2 linked regions of the Methanococcus voltae PS genome follow. Each later gene encodes a partner of the first gene's protein in a complex. Links are inferred from orthologs where the notes say so. Each region holds a gene or a part of one and is shown in the gene's direction. Other genes may lie near its edges. The genes, in order: M2325_RS06555 and M2325_RS04075.

What was found.
Region 2: the proteins of M2325_RS06555 (region 1) and M2325_RS04075 are in contact, whole or in part, in a crystal structure (PDB 2ZBK), measured with the Saccharolobus shibatae proteins. The link is inferred for Methanococcus voltae PS from one-to-one orthologs. Residues at the interface, in WP_218258439.1 of Saccharolobus shibatae: Phe25, Leu26, Val29, Glu30, Gln31, Leu32, Lys34, Gly35, Glu36, Pro37, Phe70, Leu71, Asp72, Leu73, Ala76, Lys77, Met80, Val83, Leu84, Ala86, Ser87, Tyr90, Asp91, His110, Ser111, Leu114, Lys115, Ser116, Glu126; in WP_218266310.1 of Saccharolobus shibatae: Glu463, Lys467, Leu469, Tyr471, Leu472, Lys473, Tyr474, Ile475, Pro476, Glu477, Val478, Arg480, Ser481, Leu482, Thr484, Phe485, Leu486, Ser488, Glu503, Lys507, Leu508, Lys511, Ile518, Glu519.

What each region holds. Positions count from the first base shown.
Region 1 is NZ_JANUCQ010000003.1:189,698-200,698, reverse strand. What follows is about bases 8,096-10,944. They hold M2325_RS06555 (DNA topoisomerase IV subunit A), read left to right. Parts: upstream 8,096-8,895; coding sequence 8,896-9,993; downstream 9,994-10,944. Other genes in these bases: M2325_RS06550 (50S ribosomal protein L11), read left to right, coding at 10,412-10,891; ftsZ (cell division protein FtsZ), read right to left, coding at 8,096-8,232. In the rest of the region: M2325_RS06595 (OBG GTPase family GTP-binding protein), read right to left, coding at 1-1,094; M2325_RS06590 (ArsR/SmtB family transcription factor), read right to left, coding at 1,551-1,835; M2325_RS06585 (molybdopterin-guanine dinucleotide biosynthesis protein MobB), read right to left, coding at 2,088-2,852; twy1 (4-demethylwyosine synthase TYW1), read left to right, coding at 3,452-4,426; M2325_RS06575 (2,3-bisphosphoglycerate-independent phosphoglycerate mutase), read right to left, coding at 4,556-5,776; M2325_RS06570 (transcription elongation factor Spt5), read right to left, coding at 6,120-6,563; M2325_RS06565 (protein translocase SEC61 complex subunit gamma), read right to left, coding at 6,767-6,991; more of ftsZ, read right to left, coding at 7,150-8,095. UniProt on the Methanocaldococcus jannaschii protein: Relaxes both positive and negative superturns and exhibits a strong decatenase activity.
Region 2 is NZ_JANUCQ010000002.1:172,855-190,599, reverse strand. Bases 7,366-10,243 are described here. They hold M2325_RS04075 (DNA topoisomerase VI subunit B), read left to right. Parts: upstream 7,366-7,755; coding sequence 7,756-9,732; downstream 9,733-10,243. Other genes in these bases: M2325_RS04070 (MIP/aquaporin family protein), read right to left, coding at 9,898-10,243; M2325_RS04080 (6-carboxytetrahydropterin synthase), read left to right, coding at 7,366-7,497. Outside these bases: M2325_RS04115 (hypothetical protein), read right to left, coding at 32-544; M2325_RS04110 (CBS domain-containing protein), read right to left, coding at 1,208-2,053; M2325_RS04105 (CBS domain-containing protein), read right to left, coding at 2,263-2,919; M2325_RS04100 (helix-turn-helix domain-containing protein), read right to left, coding at 3,345-3,974; M2325_RS04095 (16S rRNA 3'-interacting factor aDim2p), read right to left, coding at 4,496-5,056; M2325_RS04090 (CatB-related O-acetyltransferase), read left to right, coding at 5,392-6,033; M2325_RS04085 (cupin domain-containing protein), read right to left, coding at 6,105-6,671; more of M2325_RS04080, read left to right, coding at 6,997-7,365; more of M2325_RS04070, read right to left, coding at 10,244-10,617; M2325_RS04065 (DUF2193 domain-containing protein), read right to left, coding at 10,932-12,431; M2325_RS04060 (peptidylprolyl isomerase), read left to right, coding at 12,840-13,328; M2325_RS04055 (exodeoxyribonuclease III), read right to left, coding at 13,448-14,197; cyaB (class IV adenylate cyclase), read right to left, coding at 14,790-15,389; M2325_RS04045 (Rrf2 family transcriptional regulator), read right to left, coding at 15,386-15,820; M2325_RS04040 (AAA family ATPase), read right to left, coding at 15,890-16,720; M2325_RS04035 (METTL5 family protein), read right to left, coding at 16,921-17,652.

The sequences.
Region 1 (11,001 bases):
ACAACAACTGATAATATATCTCCATCGCCTAATACGTGGTCTAATCCTACTCTTTGACCAGGATGCTTTGCTGAAGGTCCCCAAACTTGCGCGTATCTGAAATTTTTAACAAAATCCCTATGTAATTTATTACAAACATCCCTTACTGTCGAATTCTTTAGAATAATTAATGGGTCTCGCATATCTGCCTTTTTACCTTGTGGTTTTAAGTATAGCTTAATAAATCCAAGTGTTTCAAATATTTTATCCTTTAATTCTTCTAAATTTATTTCTTTGTGTCCTGAAACAAATACGTGAGGTCTGTCATGGACTGCTCCTTCCATAATATCTAAGCTTTCCTGGTCTGCAAGGTCAATTTTGTTTATAATAACTAATGTAGGGATGTATGACCTATTTCCCATAACTGAATCGATTAATTGGTCTGCATCAACATCATCTCTAATTACGATATCGGCATTGTGTATTTTATATTCTCCAAGTATCGCAACAACTGTATCTTCGTCTATTTTAGACAATGGGAGGGTAGTATTTACAGCAACACCGCCTCTGTCTCTTTTTGCAATTTTAACTTCAGGAGGTATTTGGTCTAGCCTAATACCTACGTTTGACAACTCTCTTTCAATAACCGGGATGTGTTCGGGGGAAAATACATCCACAATAACCATTATCAAATCTACGTTCCTAACTGCTGCTAAAACTTCGCTACCCCTACCCCTACCAAATGAAGCGCCTGATATAATACCTGGAGCATCTAATACCTGTATTTTAGCACCTTTATGCTCCATAAGCCCCGGAATTATCGTAAGGGTGGTAAATGCGTAAGCGCCCACTTCGGAATTGGCATTGGTCAACTTGTTTAGTAATGTGGATTTACCAACTGATGGGAAACCTACAAAAGCTACTGTGGCATCTCCTGTTTTTCTTATGGCATATGCAGGTCCTGAAGAACCACCGGAACCTGAGGGATTTTGTGATTCTTCTCTTAATTTTGCCAATTTTGATTTTAATTTTCCAATATGCTTTTGAGTAGCTTTGTTATATTGCGTATTTTTAATTTCTTCTTCTAATTTTCTAATATCTTCCTGAACTCCCATTATTTCACCAGGGTATGAGCCTATATTTAAAAATTACTGTATTTGAGTTAATATATTAGTTTTTTTAAAATAGTATACTATTCGGATTATATTATGTTTATATCCTATACATCGAAATATGATAACTACTTTTATTCAAACGCAATAATTTTTTAAATTCAACTATTTCATTATTTAATTTTTTAAAGCATATTACGGCTGTTTTTAATATTAAAATTTTTTTTTAAGTTTAAAATCTACAAAAGGGATTGCTATATCTCTTAACTGGGATTTATCCTTATATAATGTATTATATATTAATTTATCTTAGTTTAAAATATATTTTTTATTATTATTCTTTTAATTCTGTTTAAATTATATATAAAAGTATCTTATAAATTTAAAAAAGTAGTGTGCTATTTAAAAAAGTAGCACATTTATATTTTGATTTTTTGAACATATATCCAAAACCATTTCTTAATTTTCAAAATCGCCAATAATGTGTACCATTTCTTTGACTTTGGGGTTTACAATATAATAATGGTTCCAAGTACCTTCTTTTCTTGCTTTAATCAATCCTGATTTTTTTAATATATTTAAGTGGTGGGAGATTGTAGGCTGGGGTTTACCTAATTCATCAATAATTTTACAAACACACATACTTTCATTTTCGTTTAATAATCTTAAAATCATTAATCTTGTAGGGTCTGCAAATGCCTTAAATGTTTCTGCCATATGTTCATAACCTTGTTCACTCATCATAGTTATCACCGTTATATACTTACTTAGTAGACTGTTTCTGTATTTTTTATTATTATTCTTTTAATTCTTTTTTAGGTATTTTGTTTTATTTTCAAATATTATTTTAAATATTTTTAAAAATTTGAAATATGATATCTTTTCATCACTCTATCATCATAGCATGTTTTCATATATAAATATTCGTATATCCAAATATATCATTTGGTATTTAAAACATGTATTGATGTTTAATAATAGTATAAAAAATAGTTATCAATTCTTTTTAGAATTTAATTCCTCATTTTTGATAGTTTTCACTACAATTTTATTTGATAAATCATTATTTGATGTTTCATCAAATGATATGGTAATTTTTTCAGGATTTTCGACTGATTTCAAGCTGACTACCATGCCTTTAATCGTATTTTTTATTATATCTGATACAAAAGGATTTGCAGGTATTATTTTATCATTGGCGGTTATTTTAATAGAATATGACATTACGCATCTATCCCATTTTAGATTATCCTCGCCTTTTATCATTTTTTCCACAAATTGTTTACAATCGTATCCACAATGTCCACAATTAAAGTTATATGTTGGTACTACTGCTTTATCGGCAATCATTTCTATAACTTCCTTTATATCATATTTAAAGTCTTCAATTGTCATTATAACTTGATTATCTAGTAAATCTAAACCCCTTTTACCTTCAACCATCAATATTTTTGGAATATTAAATTCTATAAGTTCTTCTTTAAAACCTTCAATAATTACAAGGTCGTAATCTAATTTTGATAAAATTTCATATAGTGACATCTTATCGTAATAAAAACCAGTTTTAGCACCTGTGGATAATACTGACAAGTTAGAGTTTTCTTTCATCCTATATGAGTCTGTATTTGGTGTATCTATTTCAACGCTGTGATGTGTTTTCTTTATGGTGGCGACACTAATTCCACTTACATGCTTCAATATATCGCATATAATACTTGTTTTACCGGTGTCTTTTTTACCTATTACTCCAATTACCCTCATACTTACACTCCTTTCCTTAATTATAATATCATGTCATATCTGTGTTTTAGGATACTAATACTGAAAATTACAATTTGTAATTAGTTTAATTTCTATTTTATTTTTTAAAATAATATTCTAATTTGAAATAAGTTTATTAATTACTAAATGTATATTGGTATATTTATATTTTACTTATTGAAATTGAAAATCACCTATTTGTCATATTTAATCATGTCAAATACTTTTTTGACTTATTTACTGTTATAAATTCTTTTTTTAGGCAAATAATGACTATTATGACCATATATCTATTTTAAATTATTTTTTTATTAAGATATTATATTTAGGCTATGACACGAATATTATATTACTAGTTTATTTATTATTAATAAGTATATTAGGATATATTAATATATAAATTTATTCATTTACTATAATTATATAAATTATTAGAATTAATTAAGGATTATTACTTTAAAATTGGTACTCTTAAATGTACCATAGCTTCAAAATCATTTTTATATTTGACATTTGGTGATATTTTGGAAAATAATATTGATAATAAAAATAACTATTCTAATTTAAAAAAGGATAAAAAGTCTCAAAAAATACAAAATTTGGAAAAAAGAATTCCTCAAATTCCTGAACAATTATATAATATTCTTAGAAAGCAACACTATCAGATTGAAGACCATAGTGCGGTTAAATTGTGTGGATGGGTACGAAAAAGCTTTTTAGAAGATAAAGTATGCTATAAATCCAAATTTTATGGAATAAATACTCATAGGTGTATTCAAGGTACGCCTTCGGTTATATGGTGCCAACAACAATGTGAATTTTGCTGGAGAGTATTGCCATCTGATTTAGGAATTAATGAGCCAAATTTTAAAGCCCCAAAATGGAAAGAACCTGAAGAAGTTGCCGAAGATATTTTAAAAATGCACAAAACAATTATAACGGGTTATAAGGGAATTATCGATAGAATAGGCACTGAAAAGTATAAAGAAGCAACTGAACCAAAACACGTTGCACTTTCTTTGGCTGGAGAACCTACTATGTACCCATATATCGATGAATTAATAAATATATTCCATAAAAAGAAGATATCTACATTTGTAGTTTCAAATGGTATTTTAACAGACGTAATTGAAAAAATAAACCCTACACAGCTATACGTATCACTAGATGCTTATGATTTGCCAAGTTATAAAAAAATATGTAGAGGAACTGAGCAGGATTGGCAGAGTATATTAAATACTTTGGACGTATTGGGGGAAAAAGGTAGAACTTGTCTTAGAACTACCGTTATTAAAAATATAAATGATGATTTGTCCAAATTTACAGAATTATATGATAGAGCCAATGTAAACTTTATCGAAGTTAAATCATATATGAACGTAGGTTATTCAAGGAATAGACTTAATTTGGATGATATGATTAAACACGATGATTTAATTAGTATGTGTAATAATATTGAAGATAAATCCATTTTTAAAGTTATAGATGACGCTCCAGAGAGTAGGGTAGTTTTATTATCTAATACTAAAGATGATAGGGTAGTAAATCCAAAAATAGACTTTGAAAATTTATAATACTATAACTATATATCTATTTATCTATTTTTTATAATATTATCTTGTTTTAATTTATTTTAATTGTAAAATAGTTTAAAATTTAAAAAAGATTAAAAATTTTTTAATATTTTATTTTTTAAATAGGATTTAAGCACCATATTTTTTAGCTAATCCCATTAAATCCATTAATATTGGCATAATATGTAATCCTTTAATCCAGCATAATCCGCCCTTATGAGCAGTATATTCATCAAATTTATCTACTTCATCCACTCTAACACTTTTACCCCAAATTATAAGTGGTAATGGGTCGGCAGAGTGGTCCTTTTCTTCAATAGGTGTAGAATGGTCGCCACTTATAGCGAAATATACTTCATTCTTATCAACTTGTTTAAATACTTGCTCCAACATTACGTCTATTTTTTCAATTACATCTTTTTTAACGTCATAATGACCGTCATGACCTGCTTCATCAGCTCCTTTAACGTTTACAAGTACAAAGTCATAATCATTAATTGCTTTAATCAAAGCTTCTGCTTTATTATCAAAGTTTGAAAAAGCGTCACCAGTAGCGCCCTCCACTTCGATAACTTCTAAACCTACCATTTTAGCTATTCCTTTTATTAATCCAGTACCTGCAATACAAGCACCTCTCAACCCGTATTTTTCTTCAAATGGCACAATATGAGGAACTTCCCCAACACCTCTTGGCAATATAATATTTGCAGGGAATAATCCTTTTTCTTTCCTTTCAACATTCACAGGATGTTTATCTAATCTTTCATAAACCATTTTAATTAATTTATTCATTATTTCTGCGGTTTTTTTAGCTTCAGGACTTCCATCTAATGGTTTTATTTCTTTTACCTTTAAACCTATTTTTTTAGGGTCTGCGTCACTTATTTTGTCGCTTAATCCCTCTCCTCTTAACATTAACGCAGCCCTATATCCTCCAGACTCTTTAAATATTACTTTTACGCCATCAATCTCGATTCCATCTATTAATTTTTCTAATTCTGATGTATCTTCTATTCTACCAGCTCTTCTATCTTGAACAGTGAAATTTTCATCAACTGTGGAAAAATTACATCTAAATGCAACATCGCCAGGTTTTACATCTAAACCTACGCCTGAAGCTTCAAAAGGTCCTCTTCCAGTATAATTGATTTTAGGGTCATAACCTAATAATGCTAAGTGTGCGGTATCACTACCTGGTCTAACGCCTATATCTACAGCGTTCATTAACCCGTTAATACCTTCTTTTGCTAATCTATCTAATGTAGGGGTTTTAGCTTCCTTTAAAGGGGTATTGCCTTCAGAATTTGGTCTATCGCCTAATCCGTCTATTACAAATATAACTGCTTTCATAATTCACCAAATTTGCATTTCTTAAATTTTAATAATCATATTACTAATTACATTTTACTAATTACATTTTTGAAATTCAAAGTATATTTTAATTTCTATAATTTTAAATATTTCATTGTATTGTATATAGTGATTTAAAATGCTAATTATGCTATGTAACCCGTTTTATTAATATTTAATGGTTTTAAATTCAAGCTAACTTTAATGATTTCTCACATCTGTAAATATAACTTAAAATAATGATTATTTTGAATTTAAAATAAAAGAAAAATTTTCTAGATGAATTAATAAAATTAATAAAATTTAATAAAAAAAAGTTAAAAATTAAAATTTAAATTTAAATTTAAGGAGCATCTTTTGCAATAATTTTAACTTGCTCGATTCCAACAGTGATAGGTATCGCAACGGCTGCTTCCATTAATTCCAATGTAATTTCTTCTTTATTTTTGTCCACTCTAGTAACTCTTGCTTTTTCGCCTTTAAATGGTCCACCGACTAATTCAACAACGTCACCTTTATCAATAGATTCAATGATTTTAGTAGGTGTTAACAAGTGTTCTAACTCTTTTACACTTGATTCGCCAGGAACTATCCCTTTAACTTTGAAATTCTGTCTTACTAATTCCTCAATAGCCCCTTTATTTGTAGCTTCTACTAAAATGTATCCTTTTAAATCTTCGGTAGCTAAAATAGAAAATACTTCTAAATTTTCTTTTTCAGCTCTTGAGGCTAAAGCTTCTGCAACGTTTTGTTCTTGTCCTGTGGTTGTTCTAACTGCAAATATCATAATTTCACCAAATAATTATAAATTCCATTTATAATGATGATTTAGTTTTAATAATTAAGAATTGATAATAACTTTAAAAAAGAATTATTCGATAATATATTCCATATATAAAAATTAATAGTGTACGTAAGTACTATATTTATGATATTAGTAATAATATTTAAATTTAATTATGGTAGTTAATTTAAAAAATAAAAAAATAATTATTTTACTAAACCTGCAGCAGGTTTTAAAAGTCCTTTTAAGTATGTAATTGGAACGTGAACAGCAAATCCAATGGCTCCCAATAAACAGATTCCCAAACCAGTAACTTTTGAAATGTTAATGTATTCTTCACGGGTTGGTTTTCTTGAAACTTTTAATACTCTTTTACATTGGCTTATGAAATTTTTTGTTTCGGTTTTCATTTCGTCGAATTTTTCAGACATATTATCACATTTTTATTTACTGCATTATCTTTTGCAATCAACATTTAAATATTTATTTAAATTAGGGTATAAAAGTTGAATGAAAGTTGATATAAATTAAATATGTAAAATATAAATTAATTTGAGTTATTTTGTATCTATATTTTATATATTTTCAATTAAATTTTTGGGATATCTATAATTACTTTATTTCTTTTAAGGCTTAAATTATGGTTAACTGTTGATTTTGTACCAGTAATGATTAATAAAACTCTCAATGAATTTTCTAATTTATCATCGATAGTGGTACCCCAAATAATTGTTGCATTTTCTGAAAGTCTTTCGGAAACAGTTGAAACAATGTCTTGGGCTTCATCTAGACTCATATCTTCTGGTCCTGTAACGTGTATTAAAGCACCTGTGGCTCCTTCAATATCGACACATAATAAAGGACTGTTTAAAGCCATGTTAATAGCTTCTTTTGCTCTTTTTTCGGAATCGCTTTCACCAATTCCCATCATTGCTATTCCACCATCGTCCATAACCGCTTTAACGTCTGCAAAGTCCACGTGAATGTCTCCCGCGTTATTTACGAGTTCAACCATTCCTCTAACTGAATTCATTAATACTTCGTCAGCTACTTTGAAAGCAGTTCTTAAAGGAACGTTTCTAACAATTTCTAATAATTTATCGTTTGGAATAATAACAATGGTATCTGCAACTTCTTGCAACTTTTCGAGTCCATTTAAAGCATTCGTCATTCTAACTTTTCCTTCCATTGAGAATGGCAATGTTACAACAGCAACAGTCAAAGCGCCCATTTTCTTTGATATTTCAGCTACAATTGGTGCAGAACCGGTTCCAGTTCCCCCGCCTAATCCGCAGGTGATAAATACCAAATCTGAATCTTGTATTGCAGATTTGATATCTTCTGCATTCTCTCTAGCAGATTCTTCACCTTTTTCAGGGTTTCCTCCAGCACCTAATCCACGGGTTAAATTTTTACCAATTAAAACCTTATTTTCAGCTTTGGTTTTAACTAATTGTTGAGCGTCGGTGTTTACTGCAACTACTTTCGCACCTTCAACTTGCTCATCAGCTAACCTATTTATTGCATTGTTACCAGCCCCACCACAACCAACAACAGTTATTCTTGCTTTAGAACCTTCGATTAACTCTAATAATTCTTTATCTACGTCCGATAGAGTTTCTTTAGGTTCATCTAAAAAATCGTTTTCAGCAATATTTTGTAAAAATTTCAAGGTATTACCTCCTCATATATGCCCTTTACCATAATTATTTTTAATATTTTTTATTAAACTATATGATTTAGTTTATTTACTGCTACTAGTAAATAATTAATAATATTTGCCTATAATTATATGTATTTCATATTTATATTATTTATACTAATTCCTAAAATTTTAATAATTTTAAGATTTTATCAAATAAGTATCTTATTTTTTGGAATATCCCATCTGAAGATAATTAAATTCTAAAATATCTGTTATTGGCGCCACATGATTATATTTAAATGTATGATTTTTACTATTTCAAAATATCCATATATAAAATTTCATTGTTTGGTAAAATTTATTAGCTTACAAAAGAAATGTACTATCGTACCTTTAAGTACATTTTATATTAACTATAATTTTTATATACTAGTTATTTAAATTTCTTTTGGTTTTAATTTTTGGTTTTGCAAACCTATTTAACTAAATATATATAACACTTAATTCTATTATGTATAATGTAACAAAATTTTAAATAGGTTATAATATATTTTAATAATATATTTTAATACTTGAATTATACCAAACTAATTTAATTTTTTAAAATTTTTAATTATATATAAAATAAATAGGAACTTACAGGTACAACTCAACAGTACATTGAATATCCTATTCCTTTGGGTGAATTAGATGATAACATCAAAAGAAAGAAAATTAGCTTCTCAAAAATTACTTAAAATGGCAAATCAAATGTATGATGACATCATAAGGAAAAAAAGGCCTGTAATTAAATTTCCTGTAAGAAGTCTATCAAATGCAAAATTTGATGACGAAAAGGGTACTTTTACATTAATGGGTAAGGAAAAAGAAAGAACATTTAATGTAAACCAAGCAAAAATATTTGCCCAAACGATAAAAATGATGGAATTCTCAAAGAGTTTGTTGGATACAAATGACTTCTCAACTTTGAGGGAAGCATATTATGTGTCCAAAAACTGGGGCGAAGCTAGATTTGATGACCAGCAACCTTCTAACAGCGTTATAGAGGATTTAGAAGCAGCTTCTGATTTTTTAAGGGAAGATTTAGGTTTCATGCCTGAGGAAGACGGTGCTTCTGTTGTAGGTCCTTTAAAAGTGATTGATAAAACTCAAGACGGTCAGGAGATTATAATCGACTGTACTAAATTAGGTAGTGGAGCTTATAATATACCTAATGAAGTTACAAATTTAACATTGGAGACTAATGCAGAATTTGTATTGGCAATAGAGACAGCGGGTATGTTTGCAAGGTTGAGCGCTGAAGGATTTTGGAAAAAACATAACTGTATTTTAGTTTCATTAAAAGGTGTACCTTCAAGGGCTACAAGAAGATTTGTAAAAAGATTATCTGAAGAGAAAAAGTTGCCTATCTTAGTATTCACGGATGGTGACCCTTACGGGTACTTAAACATCTACAGAACTTTAAAAGTAGGTAGTGGTAAGGCAGTTCACTTGGCGGACAAGTTAGCAGTTCCAGAAGCAAGAATGATAGGCGTTACACCTCAAGATATTGTAGATTATGAATTACCTACTCACCCGTTAAAAGACCACGATATTAAAAGGTTAAAAGACGGTTTGAAAAACGATGACTTTGTTAAATCATTCCCAGAATGGCAAAATGCTTTATCTATGATGGCAGACAGTAAAGTAAGGGCAGAACAGCAGTCTTTAGCAAAATATGGTTTAAAATATGTTGTTGAAGAATATTTGCCTGCTAAAGTGGAAGACCAAAAAACATGGTTGCCATAACTAATAAATAGCTTATTAAATAGCTTATAATTGGTTTTAAATTACTAATTTAGTATATTTCTTTCTCTTTTTAATTTAATATAGTTTTTTTATTAATCTTTATTAATCTTTATTAATTTTTAATTATTATTTAATATTTTTTTAGTATTAACTCAAAATTATATATTGTAATTCATAGTAAATTTTAAATACAATACCCATAAATAACATTAAGGAGTTTATTAAATAGTCAACTTTAGATGTATTTTTATATTAGTAAGTATTATTTATTGTGTATAAATTTGTTGATAAATCAACTATTAATCTTATACAATTTAACAAGAATAATATGTGAGAATAATAATAAATATCAAAAGTAAAAATAAGAAATATTAAAATATTATTATCTTGATATTGCAAACACGTTGAGGTGAATATTATGGCAGAACAAGTAGTTGAAATATTAGTAACTGGTGGAAAAGCTACAGCAGGTCCTCCATTAGGTCCAGCTATCGGTCCTTTAGGTGTTAACATCATGCAAGTTGTTAACGAAATCAACCAAAAAACAGCTTCATACGAAGGTATGAGCGTTCCTGTAAGTGTTATCGTAGACACTGAAAAAAGGTCATTCAAAGTTGAAGTAGGTATTCCTCCAGCATCAGCTTTAATTATGAAAGAATTAGGTATCGAAAAAGCTGCACAAGAACCAAAACACCAAGTTGCAGGTAACTTAACAATGGAACAAGTTGTTAAAATTGCAAACATGAAATACGAAGCAATGTTATCTTACAACGTTAAAAACGCTTCAAAAGAAGTTATTGGAACATGTGTTTCATTAGGTGTAAATGTTGAAGGAAAAACTCCAAGGGAAGCACAAAAAGCTATCGACGCAGGAGAATTTGACAGTTTTTTTAACTAATTTGGCAAAAAGCTAAATTAGTTATTACCTATTTCAAATTAATTAAATTAATTAAATTAATTATGGTTTAAATTTAAAATAGTTGATACTATGGCAATAATTTAGAAATA
Region 2 (17,745 bases), on another replicon or contig:
ATTACTATTTACAAATATTATTTTAAATTATTTAATACATATATTCCATAGAAATTTTACACTTGCCACTATCAAACAATTCTTTCAAATTTTCAAAGCCATTTTCATCAAATTCTTTGATTTTGTTAATTTTACAAACTATTTTTATCAAATAATTAGCAATGTGATTTAATATTTGGAATTTATGAGTTTGAGGGGCTTTTTCTACAAATTTTCCAGATATAATATAGTGCGTATTTTCTTCAACCCTTTTATACTCCAATATTTTTGAAGTATGGCTTTTTTCATCCATTAAGCCTTCGAAGGTCTCTAAATAATATAAAGCGTAGTTATTGCTCTTCGAAACTTTGAAATCTGCAATATGACCTTTATAAAGCAAGGACAAGTTTTCAAATAATCTCATGCAACTTGCAATTTTGGTCATTAATTCAGAAAAGTATTCTTTAATTTCAGGATTTCGTACGATACACTCTACAAAAGTATCGTATTTATCTATTAAACCTAAATAATAATCTGTTTCTACAATATCTAACCTATATTGCATTCTAGTCCACCTATCTAATTTAATCGCTATGATTTAAGATTACGGACACGTTTATAGCCATATTTATTCATATGCTATTTGGGGGTGTCATTTCTATTTTGCAATTAAAATTTGGCATCTTACAACAAATCATATGACAAATAACCAAATAGTTAATTGCATATTTGATATTTAATTCATGGGACATCTAATTAATTTTTCCACTAATTAATTTATTTCTAAGTTATTTTCAATTCGATTTACCGATACGTAAGACCGATATTTCCGTTTGTGGATGATATTGTCAGAATTTAGGGGTAAGTTACCATATTTATTAAAAAATATGCGGAATTGAAAGTATTATTATGTATTGTTATTTATCTATATATAATTTATTGATTTAACGGATTATATCCTTTAGTTTTGGTTGTAACTACTATAAAATATATATTTTTAAATATAAATGTCGATATGAGGAGAATTTATAAAATAAATGTATGTATTTCATTATTACTATATTTTATCAACAAATAAATAAAATAATAATAATAAAATAATAATCTAATAAAATAATAATCTAATAAGATAAAACTAAAAAATTAATAAAAAGAATATATTAAAAAAATAAAAGAATAACCTAATATAGAATAAATTAAGAATTAAAAAGGAGATTATTTAATATACTTATTTGCAAAAGCAAGATAAAATATCTTTTTCAGTTATGATACCCACTATTTTTTCAGGATTTTCTGGGTCTACAATAGGAATTGCTCCGAAATTATTGTTTAGTATTAAATCAACTGCTTCTATAATACTATTTTCTGGATTCAATGTTTTAACATCCTTATTCATAAGTTCACTAATTCTTGTATCCGTTATTTCTTCAATATTGCCCGTTTTAAGTTTTTCAAACGCCCAATCACTACCAATTAATTTTATAAAGTCCGTAGAGGTAATAATTCCTTTTAAATTACCCTCTGAAGCTACTGGAAGTCTTCTAAATCCATTTCTCAACATTACTTTGGCTACATCGCCCAAAGTTTGACCCAATGAGGCTAGTACAGGATTTTTAGTCATGCAATCCTTAATTTTTAAATTTTTATCTAATTTATCTTTTAATTTTGATAATAAATCTCTTTCTGTAACTAAAGTTATCAATATGTCCTCTTTTGTAACAATTGGTAGGCCACCATATCTCTCAACGAATAAAGAAACTAATTCTTTAGTTAAAGCTGTTTCTTTAACACTTATCGGGTCTTCTGTCATTATTTCTTTAATTGGTTCGTTTATCATTGCGTAAAAGTTTCCATTGTGTTTGGATTTAACCAAGTTATATTTTGAACCGCCACCAAATAGATTAACTATGTCCGTATTTGTTAAAACACCTACTACCCTATTGGTTCCTGCATCAACAACAGTTAATCTTCTTACATTTTTGTTGTTCATAATAGTTAATGCGTCTATTATAGATGTGGTAGGGAATAATTTAATTATTTGTTTTTCAGGATTAATTACGGAAGTTATTTTCAAAATATCCCTCTAATCTTCATTGGTTATGCGTTACATTTTTTATTTAAAATGTATGTAATATTCAATTATAATGAGTAAATTAGGTAATTAACTAACTAAATAATTAGTTAAATGACTAATTTGATATGTTGGTAGCATATAAAAAATTAAAATATATAAATTTTATTTAATTAGTGTATTAATTTTTGGATTATTGATTTTTATTTCACTTATTCTTTTAAATCTTCGTTCTGGTATTCTTCGTAATCTTCGTAATCTTCGTAATTTTCAGAATACTTTTCATATTCGTTCATTTCTTCTTCTTTACTTTGGAATCCACTTTCCAAACAGTTTCTACATACGTATTTCCCATTTACAAAGTTTACACTGTCATGAGCTCCACAAACTTCACAAATACCAGTCATTTCTTCTTTTTTTACGAAATCGTATTCATTTTCATTATTATGGATTATTGAAGCTTCCAAAAGTAAGTTAAATAACTCTGGTGAAACTTTTGTTATGTCACTAACTGTGATAATTCCAAATAGTTTGTCTCCATCGATAACAGGTAATCTTTTAACTGTTAATTCGTCCATTTTTTTAGCTGCATCCATCACTGTGGATTTTGGAGAGATGGATATCAATTTTTTAGAACTTATTATTTCCCTAACGGTTATTTCTTTTGATTTTAAGTTTCTAGCAACTACGTTTAAAACTAAATCTTTTTCGGTAATTATTCCTACAGGTTTTTGTAAATCGTTGAGAGCAATTAAACAACCGATTCCGTGTTCTTTTAGTGTATTGGCCACTTCATATAGTGTAGTATCCAACCCTACGGTTTTTACAGGAGCACTCATTGCTTCCGTAACTGAAACTTCGAGATTCATAGTATCACCGATTGGTAATTATATTTATTTAATTAAATAATACTAAAATACTAATAAATTTATATAAATATTGCTTATTAGGAATATTAATGATTTTAGGTATCACTTAAAGAAATAATTTTATATATTAATTTAATTAATTTATGACGTTATTGTTTTATATAATTTTTTATTTGATTTTAGATATTCGAATAATTATTGCTTTTTTTTAAATTAAAAGGAATTAACTCACTATTTTAATATTTTAAAAAAGAGTACGCAATTTTCGTATTAATTTTCATAATATTATAATAAAATAGGATAAAATAGGATAAAACTAATAGAATTAACATATACTAAAATTATAAATAATGTGGCATAATCAATAAAGGACTATAAAAAATTAAAAGTTAAAAATTAAAAATAAGGGGTTATTTTTGAAAAATCTATTTTTTGTTACCAATATTCACAAATACCGTTTTTGTTTCGTGCTTTGGGTTAAAGAACATATCTATATTTGCCAATAAATTTATTTTTTCTTGGAACGATTTTGATACCTTTCTAGCCATCATTGTAGGTTCTATTGCACAATAAACGTATGGTTTTTTACCAAATTTGCTTTTTTTGATTTTTTTTCTAATTACATAATCGTTTCGATACATTTCAACAATATAGTCTCTAACGGTAGACGAATAGATATTTGTACCTTCAGCTATTTCTTCCACGGTGCTTTCGGGACACATTCTTAGGAATATGTATATTTTAGCCCTTACCTCGCTTGAAAATAAGGCAGATATTTTCTTTAATATGCTAGGGTCAAACTCCTCTAAACTACAGACCCTACATTTTGATTTGAATATTTCAAAATCTGAGGCGTATAATTCACTAGAAATGTTTGAAATACTTGTTTCATTTACATTTTTAATATTGCCAATATCATCTTTAGGTTCATTACCTTTCTCGGCCATAGTTGTTTTTTCGTTTCGGTCGTGATTATTATATTTATTACTATTAAAATTACTAGGGGGGTCTATGCTTTTACTAAGGTTACTTTCTTTTAACTCCTCTTTCGTCATTTTAGCCACTCCAACTTGCATTAATGCTACGATTTAGATTAATAATTAAACCTATACTCGTAGATTAATTAGATACACAACTTTAATTTTTGATACATACTATATGAATTTATTAATAGTTTATACTTAATAATATAATAAGTATTCTATCTACAATATATAAATATTATGAATTAGTATCAATATACGATGTACAACGTACTTTTTTTATAATATATCGTACATAATAATATTATTTACGCCATGTTTATGAATATATCCTTACATATTTAGATGTATAAGTATTGATTAAATATATAATTTAGCATTTTATTTGTGGAAATTATACTGTGTCGTAAAAATTTACTGATAAAAAAGTAGGGCTATTTTAAAAATAATGACGATTTGAAACTATAGTAAAATATCGTAAAGTATAATAAAATAATAAATAATATAATAAAGTAAATACTAAAGTAAAATAGAATAAATTAAAATTATTTTGATATTACAACATAATAGAATACCTATTAAGTATCAATTAATTATTTCCATAATTCTAATTCTCTTCTTTTTACACTTTGTCTGTGTCTTTCAAGGAATTTGTACATCTTAGCGTGTGACATGCCTTTTAATATCATTTCTATGGCATCTTTTGATATCTGAACTTGCTCAAATTCTCCCAAGATTGAAACAGTTTTACCGTAGACTGAAATGTATGTCCCAGTTAATTCTTCAATATATCTTCTAGATTTTCCGCCACTGCCGATTATTCTACCTTTTACACGCATAATGGCTCTTTCTGAGTTTGCATATTCTGAAATATCCATTATTTCACACATGTATGTGTCAGAAAGTAATTTTAAAGATTTTTCTGGGCTAAAGCCTCTACCGATAGCCTTAACAATGTCTCTAGCTTTCCATAAAGAAAGGGCATCTTTTTGCTCTTCAGTTGAATATATTGTAACTTCCCCTTCTTCATCTATTTCTATTTCAATACCAAGAGCTTTTTCTATTTTTTTCTTGGTATCTCCACCTTTTCCAATTAAAACGCCAGTTCTTTCTTTTGGAATTTTCACAACTTCGATATTTTCATAATCAAGCATATTTTCACCGTGTTTAGTCCTTATATGTGAATTTTTCGCATAAGTTCATTGATTTATAATTTTTAACCTTATAGTTATTTAATTTACAGTTTATAATAATATACTCTTATAATTTTATAAATTAATATCTAATTTATAACTTTGTAATTTATTAAATTTGTATTTATAATATATAATATCATAGTATATGTAACTAAGTTTTTAAGAGCTTGTTAAAAGCTTATATATAGAAATTATATGATATATATTTTTGCAATATCGGCTAAACAATCTAAATAAATTAAAATGGTGAAATTATGGCTAAATTATTTAATTCATACCGGGATATTCAAATTATGAATATCGACAACTCAAGTGTGCACGATTTTGGAAAAAACGTTACAATAGAAGAAATAGACAACCCTCTAGTAGAAATCGGGGAATATACTTATTATTCCGGTTACTATCACGGTCATTCGTTTAGAGATTGCATTATGTACTTAGATGAGCAAGACAAGGGCAAAGATGTAGATAAACTAATAATCGGTAAGTTTTGTAGTATAGCTTCGGGTGTAAAATTCATAATGGGGGGAAATCAAGGGCACCGTTATGATTATATTTCTGCTTATCCATTATCTATCGTATCAAATAACCCTATTGATTTAGATACTGAAATCCCCGAAAGTTTTGTAAAAAAAGGTGACACTATAATCGGTAATGACGTTTGGATAGGTGCCGAATCTCTTATTATGCCAGGCGTAAAAATCGGGGACGGTGCCGTAATAGGTACTAGAAGCCTCGTAACCAAAGATGTAGCACCTTACACAATTGTAGGCGGTTGCCCCGCAAAAGTAATTAAAAAAAGGTTTAGTAATGAAAAAATAGAGCTTCTATTAAATATTAAATGGTGGAATTGGGATATTGAAAAAATAAGAGCTTCTATCTCGATACTAATGAGTGATAATTTTGAAGCATTAAAGGGATTAGAAAAATTATAATAAAAAGAGAAATAAAAGAAATAAAAAGAGAAATAAAAGAAATAAAAAGAGAAATAAAAGAAATAAAAGTATTATTTCTTACAATCAAATGAAACAAATTTTAAAAGTGTCTCTTCATTTAAATTACTTAGATTAACTTCATCAATACTATTTTTTAAATCTTCCAACGTCGCCATTTTAAAATCTACATATTCAAAACCCGGTGAAACAGTACAGCCAACGAGTGTATAATCCCCTAAAGGTTCAGCAGCAAACCATGTATTTTTTGGGACTGTTATTTGAAAATTTTCGCCTTCTTCCAAATTATTCCCCAATTTATTTGTTATAATTTTTCCATCTTGAATCGTGTAAATATTGAGTGAATTTCCTGCGTAAAAATGCCAAGTTTCATCGGATTTTATCCTGTGGAATTTTGAAACTTGCCCTTTTTCCAATAGGTAATAAATTGCAGTACATAAATATCTGTATTCTAAGCTTGTTTTTTTATTTTCGTTAGTATTACTAAAGTACTCTGGAAGTTGACTTATATGTATGCGTTCGGAAGATTCGTATATCCTTTTAAAATAACCGCCTTCAATATGCGACTCTAAATCTAATTTATTAACCCAATATTTTGAATTTTTTAAGTCCTTACTCATTTTTTCACACTTATAAAAGTTTATATAGCATCATGCAATAGTATATTATACATTATAACGAATATTTATTTTAAATTAATTTATTATAAAATACTTGCGTATTGGATAATTTGTATTTTAACACATTTTTAGGTATATATTTATATCTGATATATCCATGTAATAATTTAAACATTTTCAACAACTTCAAACAATATAAAAAATAAAATATAAAAAATAAAATAAAATAGACTAATAAAGTATAAAATAATAAAATAAAATAGACTAATAAAATAAAAAAATAGTATAATATAATAAAATAATATACATTGATGAAGGTGACAATATGATTATTGAATTAAACGGAATTTACGGCGGTTTAAGATTTTCCGCAGCTCACATTGTATTTGGACACGAAAGTTGCGGTGTAATCCACGGGCATTCGTATTATATAGACGTCAAAGTATCTGGTGAGCAAACGGGACAATTTGATTTTGTATGTGATTTTAAAGTTATTAAAAACATTGTAAAAGAGCTTGCAAATGAAATGGACCACAAATTGTTATTTCCAAAATACCACCCTGAAGTAAAATACGAAATAAAAGACGATTATTTGTTTATAGAGTATAACCATAACGGAACGCTTAAAAAATACATGTTCCCTTGCTGTGACGTTTTAATGTTGCCATTAAAATCCACAACTGCCGAAGAAATGTCAGAATACTTCGGAGAACATATTAAAAATGGTTTGGATAACTTAGGACTTTTGGATAGTATTGAATGGATAGAAACGACGGTAAACGAAGGAATTGGACAAGGTGCAAGAAGTAATATTCTTGTAAAATAATACTAAAGAATAAAATAAAGAATAAAATAATAATAAGAATGGTAAAAATGTCAAATATTTAGTAAAATATTTAAATTATATTATGATTTATTTAGCTATTTGGCATAATTTAAATTTTAGCATTTAATACTATATGTTTAATATACTACAATAAATATACTACAATTGATGTAAAATAAATAATAAATCAATTTACGTAAATTTAGATAAAATACATACAATTACACAATTATTTCTAATATTAATGTTGGTGATATTATGGCTGATGAAGTCAATTTATTCGATGAGTTTAAAGAACACTCAATATCCGAATTTTTTAGAAAAAACAAGCACATGTTAGGTTACAGTGGTAAATTAAGAAGTATGACCACCATCATACATGAATTGGTAACAAACAGCATGGATGCTTGTGAAGAAGCTGAAATATTGCCTGACATAAATGTAACAATCGAAAGATTGGGCAATGAATACTATAGGCTCATTGTAGAGGATAACGGTTCGGGTATACCTACTAAATACGTGCCAAAAGTATTTGGTAAGATGCTAGCAGGTTCAAAATTACACAGGCAAATCCAATCAAGAGGACAACAAGGTATTGGTGCAGCCGGTGTTTTGTTATTTTCACAAATGACCACAGGAAAACCTTTAAAAATTACAACTTCAACAGGCGATGGCATTATCCACGAAATGGAGATACAAATGAGTATTTCTAAGAACGAAGGGGATGTAGTAAGCCACAAAACACGAGAAGGAATGTACCGGGGTACAAAAGTAGATGGCGAGTTTAAAGAAGTAACCTACAGTAGGAGAGAGCAAGGACCTTTTGAATACCTTAGGAGAATTAGTTTATCAACACCGCACTCTAAAATAACTTTAAAAGACCCTGAAGAAGAAGTTTTATTCGACAGGACAGTTTACCAGGTTCCAGAAAAGCCTGAGGAAATGAAACCACACCCTCACGGTTTAACAACTGATGAAATGTTACACATTGCAAGAGAAACAGAAAGTTCAAGACTTTCAAGTATGTTAAGCTCTGAATTATCAAGGGTAACTACTAAAAGAGTTAAGGAATTAGAATTATACATTTTAAGGGATAAATTATTGGAACAGTACAGAGATAGCTTTTTCTGGGACACTGTTATAGAATGCTATCTAAATGCGGATTTTAAATATTACTTTGATAAATTCGGTAAATATTTAGATAAAAAAGAAATTGAAGAAGTAAACAATTTAATTTTGGGATTGCCTGAAGGTTTATCAGAATTAAAACAATACTACTTGAAATACATAATTACTGATTACTTATTTAATAAATTAGATGAAGAACATATCAAAGAAATTAGAAACCAATTTAAAAAGAAACCAGAGAATTTTGTAGAATATGTAAGCAAACAGTACTTAAATGCTTCACAAATGGATGATTTCAGGAAAAAAGTAAGGTATATTACAAAAAGACCCGAAAGCTTTGTTAACTCTTTGATAGAATTTTCGATGGTTTCCGATGAAGAATTGGAAAAATACAAGAAAGGAATTAAAAAATTATTAAAAAGTGACCCTAAAAAAATTGATTGGAAAGAAGCTGAATTATTGGTTTCAGTTCTCCAAGATATGGACTTTATGGCACCATCTACAATAGGTTTAAGACCTATTGGTGATGAAAACATATTGAAATCACTTGAAACACTTGAACCAAATTTCTTAAAGACCTTAACAAGAAAACCTAAAACCTATAAAGGGGGAATTCCTTTTGCGGTTGAAGTTGGTATTGCATACGGTGGTAATGCAGGAAGACTTGGGGAAAGTGGTAGAAAAATGGAAATTATGAGAAACTCAAACCACGTACCTTTATTATTTGATACCACAGGTTGTGGTTTAACAAATGCCGTTAAAAGTGTCAATTGGAAAAGATATGGTTTAAGAAGCGACGAAGACGCACCAATAACTATATTCGTTAACTTAATCTCAACACACATACCATATACTTCAGCAGGTAAGCAAGCAATTTCAACAGGTGCTGAAGATAACGAAGAGATATTTAATGAAATAAGGCAAGCTTTAATGATTTGTGGTAGAGATTTAAACAACTACATTTCAAGAATCAGAAAAGCTAAAGAAGAAGAGCAAAAGAGAAAATACGTTATGAAATATGCAATGGTATTTGCAGAAGGTTTGTCAAGTATAACGCAAAAACCTAAGGATGAAATTGAAGAAAATATCATCTATTTGCTTAGATAATGAATAAATAATAATAATAATAAATATTAATAAATATTAATAAATATCAATTTTTTTTAATTTTTAAATTAAACTTTTTAAATAATCTTTTAAATTAAACTTATTTTAAAAAAATGTAAAAATAGGAATATTTATTTTTTAAATACTTTTTTAAGCTTTTTATATTTATTCTTCCCTTATGTATTTATAAATGAAAGCACCGATTAATGCCCCCAATATTGGACCAATAACGTAGATTGGGTAGTATACCCATAAATTAATCCCGTAGAACATATCCATTAAGTAAGGTCCAAAAGTCCTTGCTGGGTTAATTGAAGCTCCTGAAATACCACCTATGGTGATAATAATTCCTGCAACTGCTAAACCGATTACAAGTCCTGCAAATTTGTTTGGAGCTTTTTTATCAACCGCTACACCCATTATGGTTATCATCAATAGGAATGTACCAACTATTTCAGCAAGCATAGCTTGCATATAAGTAAATCCTGCTGAAGGAGCCGTAGCACCCAAACCACCGATAGTAGCTGCCGAAGCACCTATACAGCCGATTAAAAGTATCGAACCAAGTGTAGCACCTGTTAACTGTGCTAAAATGTATGGTATAACATCTTTTGTCTCAAATTCCTTAACTGCCCACAAGGCTATTGTAACAGCTGGATTTAAATGTGCACCTGAAACAGCACCAACGGCGTAAATCGAAGCCGCTATCGCCAAACCAAATGCCATACCAATCGCCAGCCATTCTCCAATTCCACCGAGTATTCCGATACCTGTTGTACCTAAATCACTCGATATTAATAGTGCCATAATTGCAGAACCTGTACCAAAAAACACTAAAAAGCAAGTTCCAACCAATTCTGCAATAGATTTTTTAACAATGCTCATAATAACACCCTTTTATGCTACTAAAAAATCAAAATATAATTTATCAGTTATTTCAAACATTATAGAATTTATAGAATTTATTATCTATTAGATATACTAAGTATATTAATCTATTAGATATGTAACTATTACATTTATCATCTATATTAAAGTTACCTAAAATTTATTATAAAGCTTAGTTAAACAACCGATAAAAAATTAGAGTTGGTATGAAAATATTTAATTTAGTATTGTATTCTAAGTTATTTTATTTTAATCTATTTTAATTTATTCCTTATTTTATTTTATTTTATTTTTTATTAGCTATTCATGATTTAAACTGATTCTCTCCATTGACAGTATTCGTGTCTGAAGTCTACTAAACAGGATGAAGCACATTTTTTACATACTCTAGCAGGCGCTCCTGGGTTATTTTTGTGTAAAGCAATTACGTTTGTCATCATTGTGGCAGTAACTGGCTCACTTGTTAATAAACAAGGGTAATCTGCTAATCTCATTAATGATGAGAATCTAACTGTTATAGCACAGGCAGGATATGCGTATCTTTGTGGGTTCATTAAAACTTCATTTTCCGCAATTGGGTCTAAATCTACTGGCATATCATTAACCATTGGTACCAATTTAGCTCCTGAACCATTCTTCATTCTTCTAGCTTTATCAAGTGTTTTCCAACCTCTATATACCATGTCCATAAAGTCGTGGTTGTGCAATTCTGCAGCAGCCCCTCTTTTTGGGTATAATTGTACATAGTTATGGAATCTTTGTGTAAGTAATTCTACAACTGTTGGAGCATTAAATCCGTCAAGTTCTAATATATATTCAACAGCAGCAGCCGTGGAGCCGGTTGCTAAAGATAATACATCAAACTCTGTTTTGAACTTATCTAAGTTATTTCGCAATGTATTGTCCATTACTTTAGATGTAGCTTCTATTACTGCCATTATTACATCATCTTTACACATATTGTATGTAGATTGTGCAATGTGGTGAGAAATATCCCCTACGCAGTAAGCAGGTACTGTAACAATGTTTCCATAGTTTACTTCAGCATCTAAAGCTTTTTTAACTGTGCCATCCATTTTTTTCTTGTAGTCTTGCATATATTTAAATACATCAAAGCTTGTATGTCCCGCTTCTTCCATTAATTTAGTTTGTGCTTGTATTGGTGTATCATAAATCATCTTTATGGTATCTATTTCTTTATCCATAGCTTCATTAAGTGTTAATCCATCCTCTACCGCGTGGGCAAATTTATCTCCTATCCCGTATGATGTATTCATACCCCAAGATTTGGAAGCTAATATAGCTTGCTTGTAATGTTCAGGAATATCTGTTTTCCTAAGTATTTGATTTACAACATTACTGGTACTTCCAGGTATAAGTGCAAAATCAACTACACAAGTAGGTCCATAAAATCCGCCGTATCTTCTTACTACTTCTTTTCCAATTAATGCACGGTTCTTTTCAACCGCGTCTATAAATTTTTCAACGGCTTCTCTAAATTTAGGGTCTTCATTATAAAGTATTTCCAATATAGCGGGAGTCTGGTAGTGTTCTACAAATGGGTCGTCTTCTGGACGTACCGTATCTGTTAAATCACACAATGTATCGTAATGAGTTTGCACTGAATTTTTGTGTAAATCAATTACTTCTTTACATTGGTCACCAATTGCCTCCATTTTTTGAACTGCGTCAACGTATGGCTTACCATCTGTTAATTTGTACTCTGTACCTCTTTTGGCTTTTATAACTTCAACATCTGCCCATTGAGCAGCCATCGCTTCATTTACCATCTTCTCATACAGTTCTTTCATATTTGCACCCCTCAAATTATTTATTAACTGTATATTATATAATATGTCTATTATCCTATTATATACTTTTCATATGGGACAAGTCCAGTATCTATATATATGACCTACATCAAAGGTCATTTTATCGTATTGATAAAATTTAAATGCAATACTTCTTTATATAGTATGGTATCTAATTATAGTACATTGTAAGTTGGATAATAGTTTATAAATAAAAACAATTTTATAAAATGATGAAATATTAGAAAATAATAATATACTAAACAAATATTATATAAAATAATAAAATAAACTAATAATATAATAAAATAACATAATAAAACAATACTATATTATAATATACTATAATAAAATAGCATAATAAAATAGCATAATAAAATAATAGAGTATAATTAAACTGGTGAAATTTTGATTGCAACAATCGTTACAAACAAAGGTACAATGAAAGTAAATTTATTCGAAAAAGAAGCACCTATAACCGTAGAAAACTTTAAAAAATATGCTGAAGAAGGATTTTACGACAATACTATTTTTCATAGAGTTATAAACGGATTCATGATTCAAGGTGGAGGTTTTACAAAAGATGGGGTTCAAAAAGAAACACAAGCTCCAATTAAAAACGAAGCTAAGAACGGTTTATCTAACAAAAGAGGAACTTTAGCAATGGCTAGAACAAACGCTGTAGATTCAGCTACAAGCCAATTTTTCATAAACCACATTGACAATTCATTTTTAGATTACAAAAATGATATGAACTATGGTTACGCAGTATTTGCAGAATTAACCGAAGGTTTCGAAGTTTTAGACGAAATAGCAAAAGTTAAAACAGGAACTAAAAGCTACTTCCAAGACTGGCCAGTAGAAGATGTAATTATTGAAAAAATAACAATTGAATAATTTAATATTGAATATCTATTAAATAACTAGTAAATATCTATTAAGTAATTATTTAATAGATATTAAATTAATTTAAATTAATTTAATACTTTATTTTAATCATTTAACTTTTTTAATTCTTAACAATCCAATTCTAACTGTATGGGGCAATGGTCGGAACCATAAATTTCATCCATAATTATAGAGTTTTTTACGTAATCAACAAGTGAATCGGACGTACAAAAGTAATCTATACGCCAACCAATGTTTTTAGCCCTCGCATTGTGCATGTAAGACCACCAGGTGTAGTTGTCAGGCTCTTTATTAAATATTCTAAATGTGTCTACGTAATTATTTTCAACGTATTTATCAAAACCCATTCTTTCTTCTTCAGTAAATCCGGCATGTTTTTTGTTCGTTTTAGGATTTCTCAAATCAATTTCTTTATGCGCTACATTTAAGTCTCCGCAAAATACAACTGGTTTATTTTCATTTAAACTATTTAAATACTCCAAAAATTTGGAATCCCACGATATACGGTATTCTAATCTGGTTAAACCACGCTGAGAATTTGGCGTATATACATTTACAAGATAATAATTCTCGTATTCTGCAGTAATGACCCTACCTTCATCATCTGGAAAATTATTCATTCCATATGTAATATTTTCAGGCTTTTCCTTTGTAAATATTGCAGTTCCTGAATAACCCTTTTTAGAAGCAGTATTCCAATATTGTTTATATTCTGATAAATCAAGAATTTGAGATGGAGTGTTTGTTTTAATTTCTTGTAGGCATACTACGTCAGGATTTTTGTTTTTTATAAACTCAACAAACCCTTTTTGTAATATTGCTTTAATTCCATTGACATTCCAAGATATTAATTTGATATTATCCCTCTTTTAACATATAAATTTTATAAAAGATATTCTATAACATATAATTATTTATATTATCATATTTTAACGTTTTTATAATCAATCAAATAGATAAACAAATAATTAAAATTTAATCAAAAAAGTTTAGATAGTATATAAAATACAATATGTTGCCATTTTTTAAATATACACTATCTTATTTTCCCCTATATTCCCAATGGATGGTATATAGCTCCATATATACTCTATATGTATACCAAATAAGTACTGTAGAATTTTATTAAAAATTCATTAAAAATAACGGTATTGTCGAGCCTATCATCGCTAATCCAACGATTATGGCAACTAACTTCCTGCTATCCACAATATCCTCTCCAAATAAAGTTTACTTGATTCTAAATTTATTTAATTTTATATGGGTTTAAGTCACATTTTAATTTAATTAGTTAATATTTAAAGTTTTTTATATATATAGTTTATTATATCGATTTTTATCGAATTAACCGTAGTTAACTGACTTATTTAGGCAATTAATTAGTTAAACTTAAAGAATTAATTTTATATTACGTATTTGGTACGTATTATTAAGCAATTTATTAATTAATTAATTAATTCCTAATTTTTCGTCCCTTAATTCCAAGTAAGATTTTAATTCAAGATTATTTTTATCAATTCCAATTTCTTCCAAAACTGAAAATAATTTTCCAAGTGCTTCATCTTTTTGCTCAAAACTTTCCACAGTAATCTCCAATTCTAAATATTGTCCGACATTATCAACTTTATCTATGGAAGCTTCTATATATTCATCTTCTGTCGCACCAATTACTTTTCTAAGCAATTTTCTAACTTTACGAACTGGTTCTACGCTTTTAAACCCTAAACTTTTAAAAATGTTGTCCATCGTATCGATATCTTCAACCGCAGTTTCGTGCTCTACACGTGTTTTTGAAATCTTATCTAATTTTTTACCTTTATATGTCACGTAGGTATTTTCATTAATTACTGATAAATCCTCGTTTAAATTAGCAGAACGTCTAATTCTAAGAGCTTCATCAGTTTCTCTAAAATCTCTATCTATTCCATTATAATAAACGTCTATTTGTTCCTTAATACCTGATTTTTTGAATCCTATATCCTTTAAATCAGCTATTATCTTTTCAATATCTTTGTTTTCAAGAGAAACTTTTATTTCTACCTCAATCATACTAGCGACACCTTTATAACTTTATCTTTTAATATTTTCTTCAAATCATCAAAATCTAGATTTTCGAGACTTAACCAAACTACGACTCTTTCATCTTCCTTCTCCAAGGTAGTAGCTAAGATATTGCCACCTTTTCCAGAAATTGTTGACGTAATTTCTGCCAATAATCCGATTTTGTCATTTGCAACAATTCTAACCTTTATACTTATTAGATTTATATGTTTTTTCTTCAATAAGTATTTTCCTTCATTTGTAAGGCAAATACCTCCAAATTTACCCTTACGTGTTTCTACAAGTCCTAAATCCCTTAATACTCGAATATGCCGGTCAATATTTTTAGGGTGGGTTTCTAATTTTTCCGCTACTTCTTTTGTAGTACATATACCTTCGATAGCTTCCATGATTTCAAGAGTTTTCCCAGTAACTTCCATGATTTCCCTTTGATAACGATTAACGTATAGTTATATATTTTATATCAGCTTATATCGTTCTTTATTCTTTTATTCTTTTATATCTTTTATATCTTTTATACCATTTGTTATATTATTTAATTCGTTCTTAGAATTTTTAAACTTTTCTGATTCATTAAAGCCAGTTAACTCTTTTAAACCCTGCTGAACAATCTGAAAATCAATATATTCACCATCTTTATGGAATCTATGTTTTTCAAGTGTTAATCTTCTAAAATTTTTAAACTTTTCCAATTTTAGTATTGATTTACTCCAGTATGCTAATAATTTGCCCCCTGTAGGTTCAAAACTATCATCAAACGAATTTTTAACTTTAGAATTTCTAAAATTGTGATTTTTTCCTTCATTTTCACTAGAATCTTTATTATTGTAATCCGTATCTGAAATTTTATAATTTACGCTATCTTTCGCTTGGTTAGTTAAAAGTACGGCAGTATCGTTTTTTTTAGCAATTTTATTTAATATATGTATTTGTTTAGCCAAATTACGGTTTAATTCGGTATTATGGAATACATTGTTTGATAGCTCTAGCCTATATAATGATGAAATTCCGTCAACAATTATCAAACCGATATTTTCAACCGATTCTAGACTTTCAATAATGTTACACTGTTCTTCAAAAGTGTAAGGTTCGCAAAGTAGTGTATTTTTGAAAATACCGTCACTATCTTGAGGGCATATCTGTTTAACTCTTTCTGTGGATAAACTACCTTCTGTATCCATGTATATTACTTTTTGATTATTTTTAGCATATTTTATCATAGCAATAATACATATGTTGGTTTTACCACTTCCTGGAGGTCCATAAATTTGCGTTATGGTTTTTTTCTCGATTTCGCCCTTAATTATTCCTTTTAGCATATATAATCACTATCAATCATCATCTTTAAATTATTTTTAAATTATTTTTAACTTATTAGCATGTATTTTAATTTCTAAATTCAAGCCTTAAAAATTATAAAAACTATTTGTAAAATCTAATATATAATATATTCTAAAATAATTATATTCTAAAATAAAGTATGTTTAATTTTAATATTGTACTTAATTGAGGATGCTATTTATTCAATTCTATAGATATCAACGGGCACATTGACAAACTTTTTCTTATGGAATTCGTAAATAGCCGGAATTCTGAAATAAGCCTGAAATATATGGGTTATATTCCTTTCGTTATCCGCAACGTACTTTTTTATAAATTCTCGAGACGGAGTATTGTGTATCGTATAAACTACGTCTCCAACTTCCAAAGCTTTTTCAAGGAAAGCTCTATCGGCGAATTTATTAGTCGTTTGAGCCCCAAAGGGTGGATTTTGAATAACAATAATTTTTTCATCACCTTTGAGGTGCACCATATTTTCAATTTCAAAAGTTTCAAATATTTTTTCTTTTGAAAATTCTTTTATATCTATTGTTTCAAATTTACAGAGTTCATTTATGTCATTAACTCCATTTTCATCCTTGTTTTTATCTAAATTTTCGATTACGTATTTTAAATTAAATTTTTCTAATATTTCCATAATATTTCCTAAATTATATTTTGCAGTTTCAACCGATTCTTTGTCAATATCTATTCCATAGGCACTTTTGGCGCCAAGTAATAGCGAACCGATTGAAAATCGCCCAGTTCCGCAACCCAATTCAACCACGATATTGTTTTTTATATCGTCTCTAGCAAACATTAATAATTCACTTGCAAGATTCCCCTCTGTAGAATATTGTTCTAATTCTACTTTTGGATTAGGGTGAGCTTTTAAATTATCCAATACCATTTCAAGATGTTTCTTTTTTATCAAAATTCCACCAATTGAGATTATACTCTTATAAACTTTATCAATAAATTTTAAATTGTATATACTACTGTAGATTAAAATAGATTTTATTAC